Regions from separate parts of the [Enterobacter] lignolyticus SCF1 genome, predicted to be linked through region 1. Evidence: predicted binding sites of a transcription regulator. Region 1 holds the regulator's gene; the other holds the start of a gene.
The links. Region 1 encodes LexA, which represses DNA repair genes until DNA is damaged. Its sites were predicted from a motif close to TNCTGTATGTACATACAGNA; they were not measured.
Positions count from the first base shown of each region.

Region 2: the regulator LexA is predicted to act here: its motif matches at 7,391-7,410, upstream of rmuC (DNA recombination protein RmuC).

Region 1 covers NC_014618.1:4,438,575-4,449,338, forward strand. The annotation lists gene ENTCL_RS20590 (cupin domain-containing protein) at 1-468, opposite strand, end outside; gene zur (zinc uptake transcriptional repressor Zur) at 583-1,098, shown strand; gene dinF (MATE family efflux transporter DinF) at 1,132-2,451, opposite strand; gene lexA (transcriptional repressor LexA) at 2,520-3,128, opposite strand; gene ENTCL_RS20610 (diacylglycerol kinase) at 3,238-3,606, opposite strand; gene plsB (glycerol-3-phosphate 1-O-acyltransferase PlsB) at 3,736-6,156, shown strand; gene ubiA (4-hydroxybenzoate octaprenyltransferase) at 6,192-7,061, opposite strand; gene ubiC (chorismate lyase) at 7,074-7,571, opposite strand; gene malM (maltose operon protein MalM) at 7,758-8,714, opposite strand; gene ENTCL_RS20635 (maltoporin) at 8,826-10,166, opposite strand; gene malK (maltose/maltodextrin ABC transporter ATP-binding protein MalK) at 10,214-10,764, opposite strand, start outside.
Region 2 covers NC_014618.1:4,541,873-4,552,636, reverse strand. The annotation lists gene yigL (sugar/pyridoxal phosphate phosphatase YigL) at 1-339, shown strand, start outside; gene ENTCL_RS21100 (EAL domain-containing protein) at 330-1,136, opposite strand; gene ENTCL_RS21095 (carboxylate/amino acid/amine transporter) at 1,318-2,217, shown strand; gene metR (HTH-type transcriptional regulator MetR) at 2,105-3,058, opposite strand; gene metE (5-methyltetrahydropteroyltriglutamate--homocysteine S-methyltransferase) at 3,175-5,436, shown strand; gene ENTCL_RS21075 (dienelactone hydrolase family protein) at 5,484-6,287, opposite strand; gene udp (uridine phosphorylase) at 6,553-7,314, shown strand; gene rmuC (DNA recombination protein RmuC) at 7,454-8,899, shown strand; gene ubiE (bifunctional demethylmenaquinone methyltransferase/2-methoxy-6-polyprenyl-1,4-benzoquinol methylase UbiE) at 8,966-9,721, shown strand; gene ubiJ (ubiquinone biosynthesis protein UbiJ) at 9,734-10,339, shown strand; gene ubiB (ubiquinone biosynthesis regulatory protein kinase UbiB) at 10,336-10,764, shown strand, end outside.

The sequences.
Region 1 (10,764 bases):
GTCATGAGGGCCAAAAAACTGCGGCGGATGATCCACCCAGCGGTCTTCCCGGGTCGCGGCATACTCCGGATTCAGCGGGTAATAAATCCGGTTATATTTTTTGTTCGCCTCCCCCACGACCAGAAGCCGCACCTCCTCCAGCGTGTTGTTGATGAAGGTATGGCACACCCCGGTTCCCGCCGGAAAACCGACGCTGTCGCCCGGCTCCAGCTGCCAGAGATAGCCGTTGATCCATGCCTGCGGACGCCCCTCCAGCACGTAGATAAACTCTTCCTCGTCGCTTTCCGCATGGGGATACGAGGTGCGGCGCCCCGGCGGCAGGCGCTCATGATGAATACCAAGACGCATCAGCCCAAGCCGACGCGCCAGCGGCGCGCCGATGGACATCAGCTCACGGCTGTCGGCATAGCGCGAATCATCCGCGTCTTCCAGTTCACGCCAGTGGCGAATACAGTCCGGTCTTTTCATGACTTTATTCCTGGATGTTGAGATGCGTCAGGTATAGCACACCCGGCGGGTTCTCGGTGTTTTTGGGATAACATGATAAAGTAAGGGTTTACTTCCACCGATCTGAGGACGTTCATGGAAAAGACCCCATCGCAGGACCTGCTCGCACAGGCTGAAAAGCTGTGCGCTCAACGCGGCGTGCGTCTGACACCGCAGCGTCTCGAAGTTCTACGCTTGATGAGCCTGCAGCAGGGCGCCATCAGCGCTTACGATCTCCTCGATCTGCTCAAAGTCAGCGAGCCGCAGGCAAAGCCCCCGACGGTGTATCGTGCGCTGGAATTTCTGCTGGAGCAAGGCTTTGTCCATAAGGTGGAGTCCACTAACAGCTATGTGCTGTGCCACCTCTTCGATAAGCCGTCTCATACCTCCGCCATGTTTATCTGCGACCGCTGCGGCGTGGTGAAAGAGGAAGCCGCTGAGGGCGTGGAAGACATTATGCATATGCTGGCCGCCCGCATGGGGTTTGCGCTGCGCCACAACGTGATTGAAGCGCATGGCCTGTGCGCGCAGTGCGTTGAAGTGGAAGCCTGCCGTTCTCAGGACTGCTGCGGGCACGACCACACCATTCAGGTTAAGAAAAAGCCGCGCTAAGGCCTGCGGCGGCGTAGCGCCACCGCCAGCCCGTTACGAAAACCAGCTATCGCGCCGCCAGTGCCGACGCCAGATCCATGCCAGCGACATCCCGCGCAGGGCAAGAAAGACGGTCAGCGACAGCCATAGCCCATGGTTGCCGAGCGCCGGGACGCTCAGCAGCGTCAGGGCAAACCCCACCGCCGCAATCGCCATACTGTTACGCATCTCCGCCCCTCGCGTGGCGCCGATAAACATGCCGTCCAGCAGGTAGCACCAGACGCCGATCACCGGCAGCACCATCTGCCAGAAAACGTAGCGGTCCGCCAGTTGGCGCAGTTCCGCAAGCGAGGTCAGCAGGGCGACGATGTGCTCGCCGGCGATGGCATAGACCCCGGCAAACGCCAGCGCCACAATGCCCGCCTGTCGGCAGGCCGCGTTCCACACGTGCAGCAGCTGGCTGCCGTCGCGGGCGCCGTAGGCCTGTCCTGAATGGGCCTCCACCGCAAAGGCAAAGCCGTCGAGGGCGTAGGCGGTAAAGGTCAGCATCGTCATCAGAACCGCATTGACCGCTACGATATCGGGGCCCAGGCGCGCGCCGAACACCGTCAACGCGCCAAAGCACAGCTGCAGCAGCAGGGAACGCAGCATGATGTCGCGGTTGAGCGCCAGCAGGCGACGGAAGTTGCCGCGCCACGTCGTTTTCAGCATCGTCACGCTGATGCCGCGCAGGGTCATCACCCGCCGTACCATCAGCAGACCGATGAAGAAGGTCGCGTACTCGGCGCAGACGGTCGCCAGCGCGGCGCCCTGCACGTTCATATGCAGCCCCATCACCAGCCAGAGGTCGAGCGCAATGTTAAGCACGTTGCCCACCACCAGCAGGATAACCGGCGCCCGGGCGTACTGTACGCCGAGCAGCCAGCCAAGCAGCACCAGATTAGCCAGAGAGGCCGGGGCGCTGAGCCAGCGGATTTCAAGAAAGCGTCTGGCCTGCTCCAGCACCGCATCGCTGCCGCCCACAATATGCAGCGCCAGCTCAATCAGCGGCGTACGCAGCAGGACGATCGCCGCCCCGGCGCCCAGCGCCAGCAGCAGCGGCTGGATCAGCGCCCGCGCCAGGCGCAGAGGGTCTCGCGCACCAAACGCCTGAGCGGTTAATCCCGTGGTGCTCATACGCAGGAACAGCAGCAGCATAAACAGGAAACTGGTCGCCGTTGCGCCAATGGCAACGCCGCCCAGGTACACCGGGCTGTCGAGATGGCCGATCACGGCGGTATCCACCAGGCCAAGCAGCGGTACGGTGATGTTGGAGAAAATCATCGGCAGCGCGAGGCGCCATAACGCTTTATCCGCAGGGGTAAACAGCGACATGGAGAAAACCTGTGGTGATCAGAAATCGCGGCGGCGCCAGGAAAAGCGCCGCCGGAGAAGGGAGGAAATTACAGCCACTCGCCGTTGCGAATCACGCCGACCGCCAGTCCTTCGATGGAGAAATTATGCTGACGCAGATCGACCACAATCGGGGAAAACTCGCTGTTTTCCGGCAGCAGTTCCACGACGCTGCCCTGCTTTTTCAGACGCTTCACGGTAACTTCATCGTCGATACGCGCGACGACGACCTGGCCGTTACGCACGTCCTGCGTTTTATGTACCGCCAGCAGATCGCCGTCGAGGATGCCGATATCCTTCATCGACATGCCGCTTACGCGCAGCAGGAAGTCCGCGCTGGGTTTGAACATCGCCGGGTCGACCTGGTAGTGACCCTCAATGTGCTGCTGCGCCAGCAGCGGTTCACCCGCGGCGACGCGCCCCACCAGCGGCAGCCCTTCTTCCTCTTCCGTCAGCAGACGGATCCCGCGGGAAGCGCCGGAAACGATTTCAATTGCGCCTTTACGCGCCAGCGCTTTCAGATGCTCTTCAGCAGCGTTCGGGGAGCGGAACCCCAGACGCTGCGCGATTTCCGCACGCGTGGGTGGCATCCCCGTCTGGCTGATGTGATCCCGGATGAGATCAAACACCTCTTGCTGCCTGGTCGTTAACGCTTTCATTCCGCCCCCTGGGTGTATATACAGTTATGCTGTGAGTATATACAGTTAACGGCGAATTTGGAACCACAAAACGCATAAAAAACCAGACGTTTGCGCAATTCCACGAGCCTTATCGCAAATGTGGCCAGAGAAGCGTGCCCCAGGTGATGAGGGCGATAAAAATCGACAGCAGCACCGCCGCCGACCCCATATCCTTAGCGCGCCCCGACAGCTCATGGCGTTCGGAACCGATGCGATCGACCACCGCTTCAATCGCACTATTGAGAATTTCCACTATCATCACCAGAAGCACAGAGCCAATCAGCAGCACGCGCGTAATGGCGTCGACATCCAGCCAGCACGCGATAATGACGGCGATGACGGCCACGGTGCCCTCCTGACGGAATGCGGCTTCGTTTTTCCACGCGGCGCGGAATCCCTGCCAGGAATAGCCTGCCGCTTTGATGATTCGGGTAAGCCCGGTGGTATCATTTGCCATCAAAAAACCCTTTTTTCATATTTAGCGTCAATGTCACTTTGCATCAAACGCGGTAGAACAGAAATCCTGCGCACTTTCTGTTATCCTTGCGGCGCATTTGCATGATTAACCAGAGGCTTTACATCGTTTATGTCTGGCTGGCCACGAATTTACTACAAATTACTGAATTTACCATTAAGCGTGCTGGTAAAAAGCAAGTCCATTCCGGCGGAACCTGCCCCGGAGCTTGGGCTCGATACGTCACGCCCTATTATGTACGTTCTGCCGTATAACTCGAAGGCGGACCTACTGACGCTGCGCGCCCAATGCCTGGCGCACGACCTCCCCGACCCGCTGGAACCGCTGGAAATCGACGGCACCGTGCTGCCGCGTCATATTTTCATCCATGGCGGACCGCGCGTGTTTACCTGGTACACGCCGAAAGAAGAGTCCATCAAGCTGTTCCATGACTACCTGGATCTGCATCGCAGCAATCCGAATCTGGACGTGCAGATGGTGCCGGTTTCGGTAATGTTCGGCCGCTCGCCGGGTCGTGAAAAAGGCGAGGTCAACCCGCCGCTGCGCATACTCAACGGCATCCAGAAATTCTTCGCCGTCACCTGGCTTGGCCGCGACAGCTTTGTCCGCTTCTCGCCGTCGGTGTCGCTGCGCTGGATGGCCACCGAACACGGCACTGATAAAACGATAGCCCAGAAGCTGGCGCGCGTCGCGCGTATGCACTTTGCCCGTCAGCGTCTGGCGGCAGTAGGCCCGCGCCTGCCGGCGCGTCAGGACCTGTTCAATAAGCTGCTGGCGTCGAAAGCCATCGCCCGCGCCGTAGAAGACGAAGCGCGCAGCAAGAAAATCTCCCATGAGAAAGCGCAGCAAAACGCCGTGGCGCTGATGGAAGAGATCGCCGCCAACTTCTCCTATGAGATGATTCGCCTGACCGACCGCGTGCTGGGCTTTACCTGGAACCGTCTGTACCAGGGGATCAACGTCCATAACGCCGAGCGCGTGCGCCAGCTGGCCCACGACGGCCACGAGATTGTCTATGTGCCCTGCCACCGCAGCCATATGGACTACCTGCTGCTCTCCTACGTGCTCTATCACCAGGGGCTGGTGCCGCCGCATATCGCCGCCGGCATCAACCTGAACTTCTGGCCCGCCGGGCCGATTTTCCGCCGCCTGGGCGCGTTCTTTATTCGCCGCACCTTTAAGGGCAACAAGCTCTACTCCACCGTTTTTCGCGAGTATCTGGGCGAGCTGTTCAGCCGCGGCTACTCCGTGGAGTATTTTGTCGAGGGCGGCCGCTCCCGTACCGGGCGTCTGCTGGATCCGAAAACCGGCACCCTGTCTATGACCATCCAGGCGATGCTGCGCGGCGGCACCCGCCCAATCACCCTCGTGCCTATCTACATCGGCTACGAACACGTGATGGAAGTGGGCACCTACGCCAAAGAACTGCGCGGCGCGACGAAAGAGAAAGAGAGCCTGCCGCAGATGCTGCGCGGCTTAAGCAAGCTGCGCAACCTCGGCCAGGGCTACGTCAACTTCGGCGAACCTATGCCACTGATGACCTGGCTCAACCACCACGTTCCGGAGTGGCGCGAGTCTATCGACCCGATTGAAGCCATTCGTCCGGCCTGGCTGACCCCGACGGTCAACAGCATTGCCGCCGATCTGATGGTGCGTATCAACAACGCCGGGGCGGCGAACGCCATGAACCTGTGCTGTACCGCCCTGCTCGCCTCCCGCCAGCGTTCGCTGACCCGCGAGCAGCTGACGCAGCAGCTGGAGTGCTATCTGCAGCTGATGCGCAACGTGCCATACTCGACGGACTCCACGGTTCCGACGGCGACCGCCAGCGCGCTTATCGATCACGCGCTGCAGATGAACAAGTTCGAAGTCGAGAAAGACACCATCGGCGATATCATCATTCTGCCGCGCGAGCAGGCGGTGCTGATGACCTACTATCGCAACAACATCGCGCATATGCTGATTCTGCCGTCGCTGCTGGCGGCTATCGTCACCCAGCATCGCCACATTTCCCGCGAAAGCATGCTGCGCCATGTGGAAACGCTCTATCCGATGCTGAAAGCCGAGCTGTTCCTGCGCTGGGACACCGCGGAGCTGGCGGGCGTTATCGACATGCTGATTGCGGAAATGCAGCGCCAGGAGCTTATCTCGCTGCATGATGACGAGGTGCGGATCAACCCGTCGCACTCCCGCTCCCTGCAGCTGCTGGCCGCAGGCGCTCGCGAGACGCTGCAGCGCTATGCGATCACCTTCTGGCTGCTGAGCGCTAACCCGTCCATCAACCGCAGCACGCTGGAAAAAGAGAGCCGCACGGTGGCGCAGCGCCTGTCGGTGCTGCACGGCATCAACGCGCCGGAGTTCTTCGATAAAGCGGTATTCAGCACGCTGGTGCTGACGCTGCGCGACGAGGGCTATATCAGCGATACAGGCGATGCGGAGCCGGAAGAGACGATGAAGGTCTATCAGATGCTGGCGGAGCTGATTACCTCCGACGTGCGTTTGACTATCGAGAGCGCGTCGCAGGACGCGTAAACGCAAAAGGCCCTCTCAGCGAGAGGGCCTTTTTATTAGCTGAAGTAGCTCATCGCCAGGCCGATAAACAGCACCAGCCCGACATAGTTGTTGTTCATAAAGGCCTTAAAGCAGGCGTCGCGCTCGCGGTTTTTGATCAGCTTTTGCTGATAGACAAACAGCGCGCCCGCCACGAACACAGACCAGTAAAACGCCCCGTTAAGCCCGCTCAGCCAGCCCACTGTCGCCATCATCGCCAGCACGGCAACCTGCAAAATACCGATGATAAGCTTATCGCTTTCGCCAAACAGAATGGCCGTCGATTTGATGCCTATCTTCAGGTCGTCATCGCGGTCCACCATCGCATACTGGGTGTCATACGCTACCGCCCAGCAGATATTGGTCAGGAACATCAGCCAGCAGCTCAGCGGCAATGATTCGCTCACCGCCGCATAGGCCATCGGTATCGACCAGCCGAACGCCGCCCCCAGCACCACCTGCGGCAGGTGGGTGTAGCGCTTCATGAACGGGTAAACCCAGGCCAGCGCCAGGCCCGCTACCGACAGCAGAATGGTCATGCGGTTAAGCGTCAGCACCAGCAGAAAAGAGAGCAGCACCAGCAGCACGAACAGCGCCCGGGCCTCGTTCTCGCTGACGTCGCCGCGGGGCAGCGGGCGGTTGGCGGTGCGCTTCACGTGGCCGTCAAATTTGCGATCCGCGTAGTCGTTGACCACGCAGCCCGCGGCGCGCATCAGCCAGACGCCGGCGACAAACACGGCGAGGATCCACAGCGGCGGTACGCCAGGCGTCGCCACCCACAGCGCCCACAGGGTGGGCCATAGCAGCAGCAGCGTGCCAATCGGTTTGTCAGTACGCATCAGGCGGTTATAGGCCTGCAACTTGTTCTGCGTCAGACTCCACTCCATCTTTACTTCCTCTCAGTACAACGGTGATGCAGGTAAAAACAGCTCCGTCAGCAGCAGCGGTTTTCCGCTCAGCCGAAGGCGGGAACGGCGTCCCCAGAGCTCTGCATGCTTGCCAATCTCAATAAAATCTCGGGTCAGGGTCGATGAGGTAAACAGGTAACGTCCGAGCGGCGTTTTCCCGAGGTTCTGCAGCGCCAGCTCCGGGCCGCACAGCGTCGACGCCGGCACCACGGTCCGCCCGGCAAGCCAGGGCTCATCGTCGGCGCAAAGCAAAATTTCGCGCAGCCAGTAGCGCTCGTCAACGGGCAGCAGCGCCGCTTCTTGCGCAATCTCGTCGCGGTTTACGAAGTCTTCACGAATGAGCGTGACCGTGACGCGTTTACCCTGTTGCTCAAAACGCCTGGTCATGGAATCTTCCAGCAACAGCCAGTCGCGCAGCTGGGCATCGAGTTCAGGAATCTCGTCGTAGTAACGCAGCGCACGCAGTTGCGTCAGCGCAGGGTGTGACATACTGGCTCTCCGATACATAACTAAACGCATTGTATCGTAGAAACGCCTTCGCGGAAGGGTGAAACGTTAATATACGATCAATAGCGCAACAGAGGTACAACACCTGCCGCTGCGCCAGAAAAAAGGGTGCGTCCGAATGGACGCACCGAAAGGCATGGCCTAAACATCAGCACTGCGGGGAGACGGTTACCCCTTGCCTTTTACACTGCTGATAAAGGTGGCGCGCGCCGAGGTCGAACCGAGACGTTCGGCTTCGTTCAGGAGTTTCAGCGCTTTATCGATATCGCCTTTTGCGACGGCCTGTTTGATGGCGGCGTTAAAATAGCTTTCCGTGTCGTTGAGCATCGGTTCGCTCTTCGCCGCAGGCGCAGGTGCCGCAGCGGCCACCGGTGCAGCGGTCGCGGCCGCCACCGGCGCGCTGTACGCCGGCGCGGCGGTATTGCCGACGGTCACCGGGGCCGACCCCGAGGAGCCGAACAGCGGGCCGACCAGCACGCTGGAGCCGTTGGACGTTTTCACCTTGAGCGTCACTTTGCCGTCGGTCACGTGGCGGGCGATGGGGTCCGGAATATCCGGTACCGCGTTGCCGGTTCCTTTGGCGTACGCTTTTGCCGGGTCGAGCAGCGTCGTGGTGCGCTGGAGATCCTGCGGCGTCGTAAACACCAGTACGTAAATCTTCTGCTGCCCCAGCGCCGGCGTCAGGCGCATGACGCCCTCAAGACGGTCGGCGCTCATCACGCCAGGTTCCTGATAGGTAAAGTAGCTGTTCGGGAAGAACGCCGATGGCGCCATGTTCTGGTCGAGAATCAGCACGTTCGGCGCAAATACGCTCGTTTGCTTATTGACTTCGCTGGTCAGCGTCAGGTTCAGCTCGCCGATATTGGCCGGTACGCTGTATGCCGCCACCGGGCCGGATATCCCGGCGATATTCAGCGACTGGCCGCCGGTGGCGAGCGTCGTGGTCTGGTCTTTGGCCTGGTTCACCGGGGTCCAGATAAGCTGCTGTAGCGCCGCCGTCGGAATTGACGGCGCCGCGCTGGTGTTCTGCGGAACGATATTCACATCCGCGAGACCGACTGCCGGAACGCAGGCCAGCAAGCCTGCTGAAAGGCAGAGGGCGACGAGACTTTTCTTCATTTTCATTGTTATCACCTCAGAATGTCGAACGGCGCGTTAGCCAGGCAATAGCACGCGACGCCAGAATCAGAGGGGCTGACGCCCCTCTTCAGGTCAGCACATCAGGTTAACGACGGATTACCACCAGATTTCCATCTGGGCGCCGAAGGTCCACTCATCGCTGTCGCCGCGGCCAAAGGAGCCGCCGTCGAAGCCGTTGGAGACCGCTTTGCCGTAGTTCGGGTTAGAGGCGGAGTTGCCGTTGTAGTCGTAGCCCCACTTCTCGTTCCACTTGGCGTAGGTCGCAAAGACGCGCAGCGCCGGACGGGACCAGATGCTGTCCCCAGCCTGCCACTGCTGGGCGAGGGTGATTTTGTACTGGCTGTTGGTGTCGCCGGTGTTCTGCGACTTGACGTTGTCGTAGCCGACTTCAAGCAGGGTGCTCATGATTGGCGTCCACTTGTACATCGGGCGTACGCCGACGGTCCACCACTTGGTGCCGTTGTTGTTGTCCCAGTCGATATCCTGGTACATGCCGACGTACATCAGGTCCCACTTGTCGCCCAGGGAAATCGCGCCGTGGTCGAGGATACGCAGCAGGTGACCGTTGTTGTTGATGTCGTAAGCAAATTTATCGCCATCAATCCCTACGCCGGAGCCCTGCGCCTGGCCTTTGCCCTGCGAGGTCATGGCGTCAGTGGCGTACTGCACCACGAACTTGTTGTAGCCCTTCAGCATGCTCTGGGTATGCTCGGCGGTGAACATCCAGCCGTCTTTGGAGGCGCCGTCAACCATATGGTAGTTATCACGCTCGTTAGCGCGACCGTAGTCCACGCCGAACTCCAGCATGCCGCCCGGGTTGATTTCCATCTGCGCTAAACGCACGTCGAAGACGTCGTTGGCGGTGCTGGAGGTGTAATCACGGATATTGTCGCTGGCGAATGCGGAAGAGCCGCCGGCCTCAGAAGAGCGGGTGGCCGCGAAAGAGAGCTTACCGAAGCCGACATCGACGTTTTCCAGACCCGCGCCCGGACCGGAGATATCCCAGTAGTAGAAGTCGATCATGTGAACGTCATGACGCTGGTAGAAACGCTTACCGGCCCAGATGGTGGCGCCTGGCAGCGCGTCGATCAGGTTTTTCCCCTGAACGTTCGCTTCGCGGAACGCCGGGCTGGTTGATTCCCAGTCGTTCTGCTGCGCGACGGAGTACGCCACGTTGGTGTCGAAGTAGAAGCTCTTATCGCCCTCTTTCCAGACCTCCTGGCCCAGTTTCAGCTCGGCGTACGTTTCACATTCGTTACCAAGACGGTATTTACTTTGAGCGCCCGTCGCCTGGAAACACTGCTGTTCACCACCGCTGCCGGTCCAGCCAATGCCGGAACGTGCGTAGCCGTGGAAGTCGACGGCTAACGCCTGAGCAGACATAACGCCTGCCGCAACGGCGACCGCCAGTGGAAGTTTGCGCAGAGTAATCATCATTCTATCTCCTGAGATCGTTGTTTTTTCTTTATCTTTAATTGGGTGGCTTAAACGCCTGGCTCTTTGTGCAACCGACGACATGCCGTGCCATCCTCTCGGAACAGATGGCAGCGTTCTGGCGGCAAACCGATGGCGAATGTGGCCCCCTCTTGTACCAACACCACGTCGTTCTGGCGGTAGACCAGGTTTTGACGGATGGCGGGGATCTGGATATGAATTTGCGTTTCGTGGCCGAGCTGCTCGACGACCTGCACCTCGCCCTCAAGGGTGACATCCGCAATGTCGCTGGGCAGCAGATGTTCAGGACGAATGCCTAACGACATGTTGGCGCCGACCTGCACGCCGTTGCTGTCGACCGGCAGCCAGATTTGCTGACGGTTCGGCAGCTCCACCTGCACCTGCTCAATGGCGGTAGCGGTGACTTTGACCGGCAGGAAGTTCATCTTCGGCGAACCGATAAACCCCGCGACAAAGCGATCCGCCGGATAGTGATAGAGCTCCAGCGGCTTACCGACCTGGGCGACGCGACCGGCGTCGAGCACCACAATTTTGTCCGCCAGCGTCATCGCTTCGACCTGATCGTGGGTGACGTAGATCA
Region 2 (10,764 bases), 100 kb from region 1:
CTGCTGCCGCTGGAGCAGGCGATTAACGCGCGCTGGGGCGATCGCGTCAACGTCAGTTTCTCCACGTTAACCTGTCTGGAAGTGATGGCGGGCGGCGTATCGAAAGGCCATGCGCTGGAAGCGGTGGCGCAGATCATGGGCTACAACCTGAAAGACTGTATCGCCTTCGGCGACGGGATGAACGATGCGGAGATGCTCTCCATGGCGGGTAAAGGCTGCATCATGCAAAACGCCCATCAGCGCCTGAAAGATCTGCACCCGGAGCTGGAGGTCATTGGCAGCAACGCCGATGATGCCGTGCCGCACTACCTGCGCCATCTGTTCCTCAATCAGGACTGACGGCGTCTGTCTGCGCACCACTGAATAAAAGCCCTGCTGGTCAGGGCTTTGCTGTAATACCACCCCTGCGCATACACCACCCCCAGCGTTTGCAGCTGTTTGCGCTGCTCCGGGGTTTCTACGCCTTCCGCCAGCGGCTCCAGCGCTAGCGAACGGGCGAACGCAATGAGCGGCGGCAGCACGCTGTTTCCCGCCGCGGCGCCGATCAGCGTCCTGTCCAGCTTTAGCATGTCGAAGGTGAGCGCCTGAAGGTAGCTCATGTTGGCGTAGCCGCTGCCGAAATCATCGAGGAAAAGCCGGTGTCCGGCCTGGCGATAGCGGGCGGCGGGTTCGGCAATGTCCCAGGGGTCTATCTCGCTGTTCTCAGTGAGTTCGAGGGCGATTTGCTGCGGGCGAACCTGATGCGTTCGGCACAGGAGGGCGAGACGGTCGAGTAGCGCCGTCGTGAGCAGGTCGTCAGGCTCGACGTTGATCGAGACATAGCGCTGCGGGTGCTGGCGCAGCCAGGCGCCCACATCGGTGAAAACCTGCCCGACAATCCAGTGCGTCATCAGGCCGAGCAGGCCGGTTTCGCGGGCAAAGGGGATAAAGCTGTCCGGCGGGATGCACTGGCCATTGCGCTGCGGCCAGCGAACCAGCGCTTCGGCGCCCGCGACGCTGTCGGTATCAAGGCGCATGATGGGCTGATAGCGCACCTCCAGCTGCTGGTTGTGAATCGCGTGCAGGAGCCTGGCGCGCGAAGCGGCAAGCTGCCTGAAAAAGCCAGGCAGGAGATGAGGTTCATCCACAAAATCCATTTTACACCCGAAGCCCCCGGAAAATAATCGCGTTCAGTATTGGCGTTTTATAGCAAGGGAACCATCAGCGCGGGATCAATCCTCTCCAGGAAAATGCCGATTTTAATTGCCTGTTTTCTGCTCAGTTGTCAACCTGCTGTTCCGCTACAATGCGGGTTCATTCTTCGACGAGATTTTCACTGTGGCGTTACTGATCGTTACCACAATTCTGTGGGCGTTTTCATTCAGCCTGATAGGCGAATACCTGGCCGGGCATGTCGACAGCTATTTTTCCGTGCTGATGCGTATCGGGCTTGCGGCGCTGGTTTTTCTGCCGTTTCTGCGCGCGCGTGGGCAGTCTTTGCGCACGCTGCTGCTGTATATGCTGGTCGGCGCGATGCAGCTTGGCATCATGTATCTGTTCAGCTTCCGCGCCTATGTCTACCTGACGGTATCGGAGTTTCTGCTGTTCACCGTGCTCACGCCGCTCTATATCACGCTAATTTATGACCTGCTGAGCAAGCGCAGGCTGCGCTGGGGCTACCTTTTGAGCGCGCTGCTGGCGGTGGTTGGCGCGGCGATCATCCGCTATGACAAGGTCAGCGATCATTTCTGGACCGGGTTAATGTTCGTGCAGCTTGCCAATATCAGCTTCGCGATCGGGATGGTGGGCTATAAGCGGTTAATGGAAACTCGTCCCATGCCGCAGCATAACGCCTTTGCCTGGTTTTATATGGGGGCGTTTATTGTAGCGGTGGCGGCCTGGTTTATGCTCGGCAACCCGCAAAAGCTGCCGACCACCACGCTGCAGTGGGGCATTCTGGTGTGGCTGGGCGTTGTCGCCTCCGGCCTTGGCTACTTTATGTGGAACTACGGCGCGACGCAGGTTGATGCCGGGACGCTGGGGATCATGAATAACGTACATGTTCCGGCCGGGCTGCTGGTGAACCTGGCTATCTGGCAGCAGCAGCCGCACTGGCCGAGCTTCATCACAGGCGCGTTGGTGATAATGGCTTCGCTGTGGGTCCATCGAAAGTGGGTCGCTCCGCGTTGCGCACAAACGGCAGATGATCGCAGGCGTGATTCCGCGCTGAACGAATAAACGCATCGGTTATCGGCTGGCGCTGTTCACCATCGCGAACCGCGGCGTACAGCCGGCTCCACAGCCCCTCGCCCAGGGTTTTGGTTACGACCAGGCCCTGGCGCTCAAAACTTTCCACGACCCAGTGCGGCAGGGCGGCAATGCCCATCCGGGCGGCGACCATCTGGATCAGCAGCAGCGTGTTATCGACGCTTTTAAGCTGCGGGTTGATGCCGGCAGGCTGCAAAAAATGGCGCCAGATATCCAGGCGATTACGCTGCACCGGGTAAATCAGCAGCGTTTCGCTGGCGATATCTTCCGGCGTTACGCGCGCTCTGGCCGCCAGCGGATGTTCCGGCGCGAGGACGAGGCGAACCTCATAGTCGAACATCGGTGAATAGTGCAGGCCGCTGCGCGGCAGAATATCGGAGGTCAGGACCACATCCAGCTCCCCCTGCTGCAGCGCTGGCTGCGGGTCGAACGTCACCCCGGACTTAAAATCCATCTCCACCTGCGGCCAGCTGGCGCGGAAATTCTCCAGCGCGGGGGTCAGCCACTGAATACAGCTGTGGCACTCAATGGCGATGCGCAACGTGGTCTGCTGCGGTTCATTGCAGGCCTGCAGCGCGCGGTTGATCTGCGGCAACACCTGGTGGGCCAGCTGCAGCAGGATCTCGCCCTGCGGGGTAAAGCGCAGCGGTTGACTCTTGCGGACAAAAAGCCGAAAGCCAAGGCGCTGTTCCAGATCGCTGAACTGGTGAGAAAGCGCGGATTGCGTCTGGTGCAGCGTTGCTGCCGCCGCCGCCAGCGATCCGCAGTTTCGCAACGCCTGCAGCGTTTTCAGGTGTTTTATCTCGATCATGAATGTCCTTCACTTCGGCATGAATAAATTGCGCTTGAGGAATATACAGTACCTGCTGATTATGGATGTGTAAACATCTGGACGGCTAAATAACGAATTCCTTAAGAGGCAACCGCATGACAATCAAAAACCATACCCTCGGATTCCCTCGCGTCGGCCTGCGTCGCGAATTGAAAAAAGCGCAAGAAAGCTACTGGGCGGGCAATTCCAGCCGTGAAGCGCTGCTGGCCACCGGCCGCGAGCTGCGCGCTCGCCATTGGCAGCAGCAGCAGGATGCCGGTATCGACCTGCTGCCGGTCGGTGATTTTGCCTGGTACGACCATGTTCTGACCACCAGCCTGCTGCTCGGCAACGTCCCGGCTCGTCATCAGAACAACGACGGCTCCGTGGATATCGACACCCTGTTCCGTATCGGCCGCGGCCGTGCGCCGAGCGGTGAACCGGCGGCGGCGGCGGAAATGACCAAATGGTTTAACACTAACTACCACTACATGGTGCCGGAGTTTACGAAGGGCCAGCAGTTCAAACTGACCTGGACCCAGCTGCTGGATGAAGTAGACGAAGCGCTGGCGCTGGGCCACAGGGTGAAACCGGTGCTGCTGGGGCCAGTAACCTACCTGTGGCTGGGGAAAGTGAAAGGCGAGCCGTTTGACCGTCTCAGCCTGCTGAGCGATATTCTGCCGGTCTATCAGCAGGTACTGGCCGGGCTGGCGAAGCGCGGCATCGAGTGGGTCCAGATCGACGAACCGGCGCTGGTGCTTGAGCTACCGCAGGCGTGGCTGGATGCCTTTAAGCCTGCGTACGACGCGCTCGCCGGCCAGGTGAAGCTGCTGCTGACCACCTATTTCGAAGGCATAACGCCGAACCTGGATACCATTGCTTCTCTGCCTGTACAGGGCCTGCACGTTGATCTGGTGCACGGTAAAGATGACGTCGCAGAGCTGCACAAACGCCTGCCTGCGGACTGGCTGCTCTCCGCTGGCCTGATCAACGGCCGCAACGTCTGGCGCGCGGATCTGACCGAGAAATACGCGCAGATTAAGGACATCGTCGGCCAGCGCGACCTGTGGGTGGCATCGTCCTGTTCGCTGCTGCACAGCCCGATCGACCTCAGTGTGGAAACGCGTCTGGATGCGGAAGTGAAGAGCTGGTTCGCCTTTGCGCTGCAAAAATGCCATGAGCTTTCCCTGCTGCGCGATGCGCTGAACGGCGGCGAGACGGCGGCGATCGCCGAGTGGAGCAAACCGATTCAGGCCCGTCGCCACTCTGCGCGTGTGCATAACGCCGCCGTTGAGAAGCGGCTGGCGGCGATCACCGCCCAGGACAGCCAGCGTCAGAATCCATATCCGCAGCGCGCGAAAGCCCAGCGCGAGCGCTACAACCTGCCGGCGTGGCCGACAACGACCATCGGCTCCTTCCCGCAAACCACGGAGATCCGCGGCCTGCGTCTGGACTTCAAAAAAGGCGCGCTGGATGCGAATAACTACCGCACCGGTATTGCCGCGCACATCAAACAGGCCATTGTGGAGCAGGAACGGCTGGGGCTGGACGTGCTGGTGCACGGCGAGGCGGAACGTAACGACATGGTGGAGTATTTCGGCGAGCATCTGGACGGCTTCGTCTTCACCCAGAACGGCTGGGTGCAGAGCTACGGTTCACGCTGCGTCAAGCCGCCGGTGGTTATCGGCGATATCAGCCGTCCGCAGGCGATTACCGTTGAGTGGGCGAAGTATGCCCAGTCGCTGACCGACAAGCCGGTAAAAGGCATGCTGACCGGGCCGGTGACTATCCTCTGCTGGTCCTTCCCGCGCGAAGACGTCAGCCGTGAAACCATCGCTAAGCAGATTGCGCTGGCGCTGCGTGATGAAGTGGCGGATCTGGAGGCGGCGGGTATTGGCATCATTCAGATTGACGAACCGGCGCTGCGCGAAGGTTTACCGCTTAAGCGCAGCGACTGGGACGCCTATCTGACCTGGGGCGTAGAGGCGTTTCGCATCAACGCCGCGGTGGCGAAAGACGACACGCAGATCCACACCCACATGTGCTACTGCGAGTTCAACGACATCATGGACTCTATTGCGGCGCTGGATGCCGATGTGATCACCATCGAAACCTCGCGTTCGGATATGGAGCTGCTGGAGTCGTTCGAAGAGTTTGAGTACCCGAATGAAATCGGCCCGGGCGTTTATGACATCCACTCCCCGAACGTCCCGAGCGTGGAATGGATTGAAGCCCTGCTGAAGAAAGCCGCCCAGCGTATTCCGGCTGAGCGTCTATGGGTGAACCCGGACTGCGGCCTGAAAACCCGCGGCTGGCCGGAAACCCGCAGCGCGCTGGCGAACATGGTGAAAGCGGCGCAGAATTTGCGTCAGGCGTAATCCGCGGCCGTCGCGGTAAACAGGCCCGGCAACCGGGCCTGTTTGGTTTATTTTTTGGCGCCGTAGCGCGCAAACCACTCCAGCATGCGCTGCCAGCCATCTTTCGCCGACTCTTCATGATAGCTCGGGCGGTAGTCCGCGTTAAAGGCGTGCCCGGCCTCCGGGTAGACGATGATGTCGGCGTGGGCATTGGCCGCCCGTAGCGCGTGACGCATGGTGTCCACGCTCTCCAGCGAAATGCTGGGATCCTGACCGCCGTACAGGCCCAGCACCGGCGCATTCAGCTCAACGGCGATGTCCACCGGGTGTTTCGGCGAATTTAGCGATTTATCGCCAACCAGCTTACCGTACCAGGCCACGGCGGCCTTGAGCTGCGGATTATGCGCGGCATACAGCCAGGCGATCCTCCCGCCCCAGCAGAACCCGGTAATCAGCAGGCGATGGGCGTCGCCGCCGTTGCGCGATGCCCAGCTGGCGACATGGTCGAGGTCGGCCAGCACCTGGGCATCGGGAACTTTGGACACCAGCCCGCTGAACAGCGAGGGGATATCGGCATAATCGTCGGGGCTGCCCTGACGGAAATAGAGCTCCGGCGCAATCGCCAGATAGCCCTCCAGCGCCAGGCGGCGGCAGATGTCGCGGATATGCTCATGTACGCCGAAAATTTCCTGTACCACAATGACCACCGGCAGCGGGCCGGTCGCCTGTTTGGGACGGGCATGGAAAGCCGGCATATTGTCGCCTTGCGATGGGATCGACGTCTCTCCTGAGGAAATGGCGTCTTCTGGGGTACTGACGATGGTCGAGGCCAGGGGAGAGGCCGCAGGTGCAAAACCCGTTTTTTGAGTCATGGTATTCTCCGTACCTTCTAAACTGTGCCATGTCGCGCAGTGTTAACTATAGACCGCAGGTTAACGATCCACAGTGCCAGAAACGGGCTATCTTTTGTGCAGGAACGAAATGGATAGCTCGTTAATGTGATGTAAATCATCATTTAATGGAAAATTAATGCAATCATTTTCATTGGTGGTGATGGGCGTCACGAAAATAGTCCCGTCGCTTCTGTAAAGTACCTTTTTGCTTGTGCTGACAAATCGACCCACAGAGGAGTTTTATATGTCCAAGTCTGATGTTTTTCATCTCGGCCTCACCAAAAAAGATTTACAAGGGGCCCAGCTCGCTATCGTCCCTGGCGATCCTGAGCGTGTGGAAAAGATCGCCGCGCTGATGGATAAGCCGGTAAAACTGGCATCGCATCGCGAATTTACCTCCTGGCGCGCCGAGCTTGACGGTAAGCCGGTGATTGTCTGCTCCACCGGCATCGGCGGCCCGTCCACGTCCATCGCGGTAGAAGAACTGGCGCAGCTGGGCATTCGCACCTTCCTGCGCGTCGGGACGACTGGCGCTATTCAGCCACATATCAATGTCGGCGACGTGCTGGTGACTACGGCCTCTGTACGCCTCGATGGCGCCAGCCTGCACTTCGCACCGATGGAATATCCGGCGGTTGCTGATTTCACCTGCACCACGGCGCTGGTTGACGCGGCAAAAGCCGTTGGCGCAACTACCCACGTGGGCGTGACCGCCTCTTCTGATACCTTCTATCCGGGCCAGGAGCGTTATGACACCTTCTCTGGTCGTGTGGTAAGCCGCTTCAAAGGCTCCATGGAAGAGTGGCAGTCCATGGGCGTCATGAACTACGAAATGGAGTCCGCAACGCTGCTGACCATGTGCTCAAGCCAGGGCCTGCGCGCCGGTATGGTGGCGGGCGTTATCGTTAACCGCACTCAGCAGGAAATTCCGAACGCGGAAACCATGAAGCAGACGGAAAGCCACGCGGTGAAAATCGTGGTGGAAGCCGCCCGTCGCCTGCTCTAACCGACCCCTTTCTCATTAAGGCCGACGCGTTCGGCCTTTTTCTTTTTGCGTAGCGCCTCGCAGGAAACTCCTTTCAAACTGGACGTTTATACAGCACAATTCTATTTTGTGCGGGTAATACCTTGATGCAGGGGGCGTTGTGGATATCTCTATCATTATTTATGCCGTTGTGGCGCTCGCGGCCATGCTGGTCGGGTGGCTGGCGGCAAGCTACCGTCATGCGCAGCAGCAGGCGGATTTGCTGGCCGAGCAGCGGGATATCTTTGGCGAGCTAAGCGCGGTAAAGCAGCAGCTTGCGCAAAACGAGCACTGGCGCGACGAGTGCGCGCTGCTGAACAACGAACTGCGCAGCCTGCGTGAGATCAACACCTCGTTGGAGGCGGATCTCCGCGAGGTTTCCACCCGTCTGGAATCCACCCAGCTGCACGCCGAAGACAACATTCGCCAGATGATGAACAGCGAACAGCGCCTCAGCGAGCAGTTTGAAAACCTTGCCAACCGCATCTTTGAGCACAGCAACCGACGGGTAGATGAACAAAACCGGCAAAGCCTGCATGGGCTGCTGACGCCGCTGCGCGAGCAGCTGGACGGCTTTCGCCGCCAGGTGCAGGAGAGTTTTGGCCAGGAGGCGAGGGAGCGTCACACGCTGGCCCATGAGATCCGCAACCTGCAGCAGCTGAATGCGCAGATGGCGCAGGAGGCCGTCAATCTGACGAAGGCGCTGAAGGGCGACAACAAAACGCAGGGCAACTGGGGCGAAGTGGTGTTGACCCGCGTGCTGGAGGCGTCGGGGCTGCGCGAAGGCTATGAATATCAGACCCAGGTCAGTATTGAGACCGAGGCTCGCGCCCGCATGCAGCCGGACGTCATTGTCCGTTTGCCGCAGGGCAAAGATGTGGTCATTGACGCCAAAATGACGCTGGTGGCCTATGAGCGCTACTTCAATGCGGAAGATGACTACGTGCGGGAAGCCGCGCTGCAGGAGCATATCGCCTCGCTGCGCAACCATATCCGGCTGCTTGGTCGCAAAGATTATCAGCAGCTTCCGGGGCTGCGCAGCCTCGATTATGTTCTGATGTTTATCCCGGTCGAACCGGCGTTTTTGCTGGCGATAGACCGCCAGCCGGAGCTGATTACCGAAGCGCTGAAAAACAATATCATGCTGGTCAGCCCCACGACGCTGCTGGTGGCGCTGCGCACGATAGCCAATCTGTGGCGCTATGAGCACCAGAGCCGCAACGCGCAGCAGATCGCCGATCGCGCCAGCCGCCTGTACGACAAAATGCGGCTGTTTGTTGATGATATGTCGGCGATGGGGCAGAGCCTCGACAAAGCCCAGGACAACTATCGGCAGGCCATGAAAAAACTGGCCACCGGCCGTGGCAATTTGCTGGTACAGGCGGAGTCCTTTCGCAGCCTTGGCGTTGAGGTTAAACGCGAGATTAATCCCGATTTAGTCGAGCAGGCCACGGCGGAAGAGGAAGAGCCGCGCTTGCACGACGCTCAGGCGTCAAATGAAGACAGCGACTTAACCGCGCCTGATACGCCGCGCGGCGTTGCTCCTCGCTTTTCGCAGCAAGGTTGAACCATAGGGTAAACGCGCCCAATCTGTTACACTCGACGGACATTTTCTGGATAAGCAGGCATTGAGATGGTTGAGGATTCACAAGAAACGACGCACTTTGGCTTCCAGACGGTCGCCAAATCGCAGAAGGCTGACATGGTGGCACATGTATTCCATTCTGTAGCCGCTAAGTATGATGTCATGAATGACCTGATGTCATTTGGTATCCATCGTTTGTGGAAGCGCTTCACCATTGACTGCAGCGGCGTGCGCCGCGGGCAGAAAGTGCTCGACCTGGCGGGTGGAACCGGCGATCTGACGGCGAAGTTTTCCCGTCTGGTTGGCGAAACGGGCCGCGTCGTTCTTGCTGATATCAACGACTCAATGCTCAAAATGGGCCGTGAAAAGCTGCGCAACATCGGCGTGGTTGGCAACGTGGAATATGTGCAGGCGAACGCCGAAGCGCTGCCTTTCCCGGATAACACGTTTGACTGCATCACCATTTCTTTTGGTCTTCGCAACGTCACCGACAAAGACAAAGCGCTGCGCTCCATGTATCGCGTGCTCAAGCCGGGCGGACGTCTGCTGGTGCTGGAATTTTCCAAACCGATTATCGAACCGCTGAGCAAAGCCTACGATGCCTACTCGTTCCACATTCTGCCGCGTATTGGTGAAATGGTGGCCAACGATGCGGAAAGCTATCGCTATCTGGCGGAATCTATTCGTATGCATCCGGATCAGCCGACGCTGAAGGCGATGATGCAGGATGCCGGTTTTGACAGCGTGGATTACTACAACCTGACGGCGGGCATTGTGGCGCTGCATCGCGGCTACAAGTTCTGACAGGAGTGCATCATGCCTTTTCAACCCTTAGTGACCGCAGGTATTGAAAGCGCGCTGAATACCTTCCTGTGGCGCGAGCGCGCGCTGAAACCGGCGCGCCAGCGGCTGCTGGGGAAAGTGCTGCGTGTGGAGTTGAAAGAGTTCACGTCGCCGCTGGTGCTGGTGTTCAGCGATAGGCAGATTGACGTGCTCGGCGCATGGGAAGGTGAGGCCGACTGCACGGTTACGACGCGCGTTGGCGTACTGCCGCAGCTGCGCAACCGACAGCAGCTGACGGCGCTTATCCGCAGTGGCGATCTCGAAGTCGACGGCGATCTGCAGGTCGTACAGAATTTTGTCGCGCTCGCTGATCTGGCGGAATTCGATCCTGCCGAACTGCTGGCGCCCTACACCGGCGATATCGCCGCCGAGGGCGTCAGTAAAGCGCTGCGGGGCGGCGCAATGTTCCTCAAACGCGGTCTTCAGCGCCAGCAGCGCTATGTTGCGGAAGCAATCACCGAAGAGTGGCGCATGGCGCCGGGGCCGTTGGAAGTCGCGTGGTTTGCCGAAGAGACGGCAGCGGTTGAACGCGCCGTAGAGGCCTTCAGCAAACGACTGGAAAAACTGGAGGGGAAATGACGCCAGGAGAAATTCGGCGCCTGTATTTTATCATCCGTACCTTTTTGAGTTACGGGCTTGACGAGCTCATTCCCAAAATTCGCATTACGCTGCCGCTGCGTGTCTGGCGGCGTATGCTCTTCTGGATGCCGAATCGCCATAAACATCAGCCGTTAGGCGAACGCCTGCGTCTTGCGCTGCAGGAGCTGGGGCCGGTATGGATCAAATTCGGGCAGATGCTCTCCACCCGCCGCGATCTTTTCCCGCCGCAAATCGCCGATCAGCTGGCGTTGCTGCAGGACCGCGTTGCGCCGTTTGACGGCGCGCTGGCGCAAAAGCAGATTGAAAAGGCGATGGGCGATATTCCGGTAGAAAGCTGGTTTGATGATTTCGACGTTCAGCCGCTGGCGTCCGCCTCTATTGCGCAGGTGCATACCGCGAAGCTG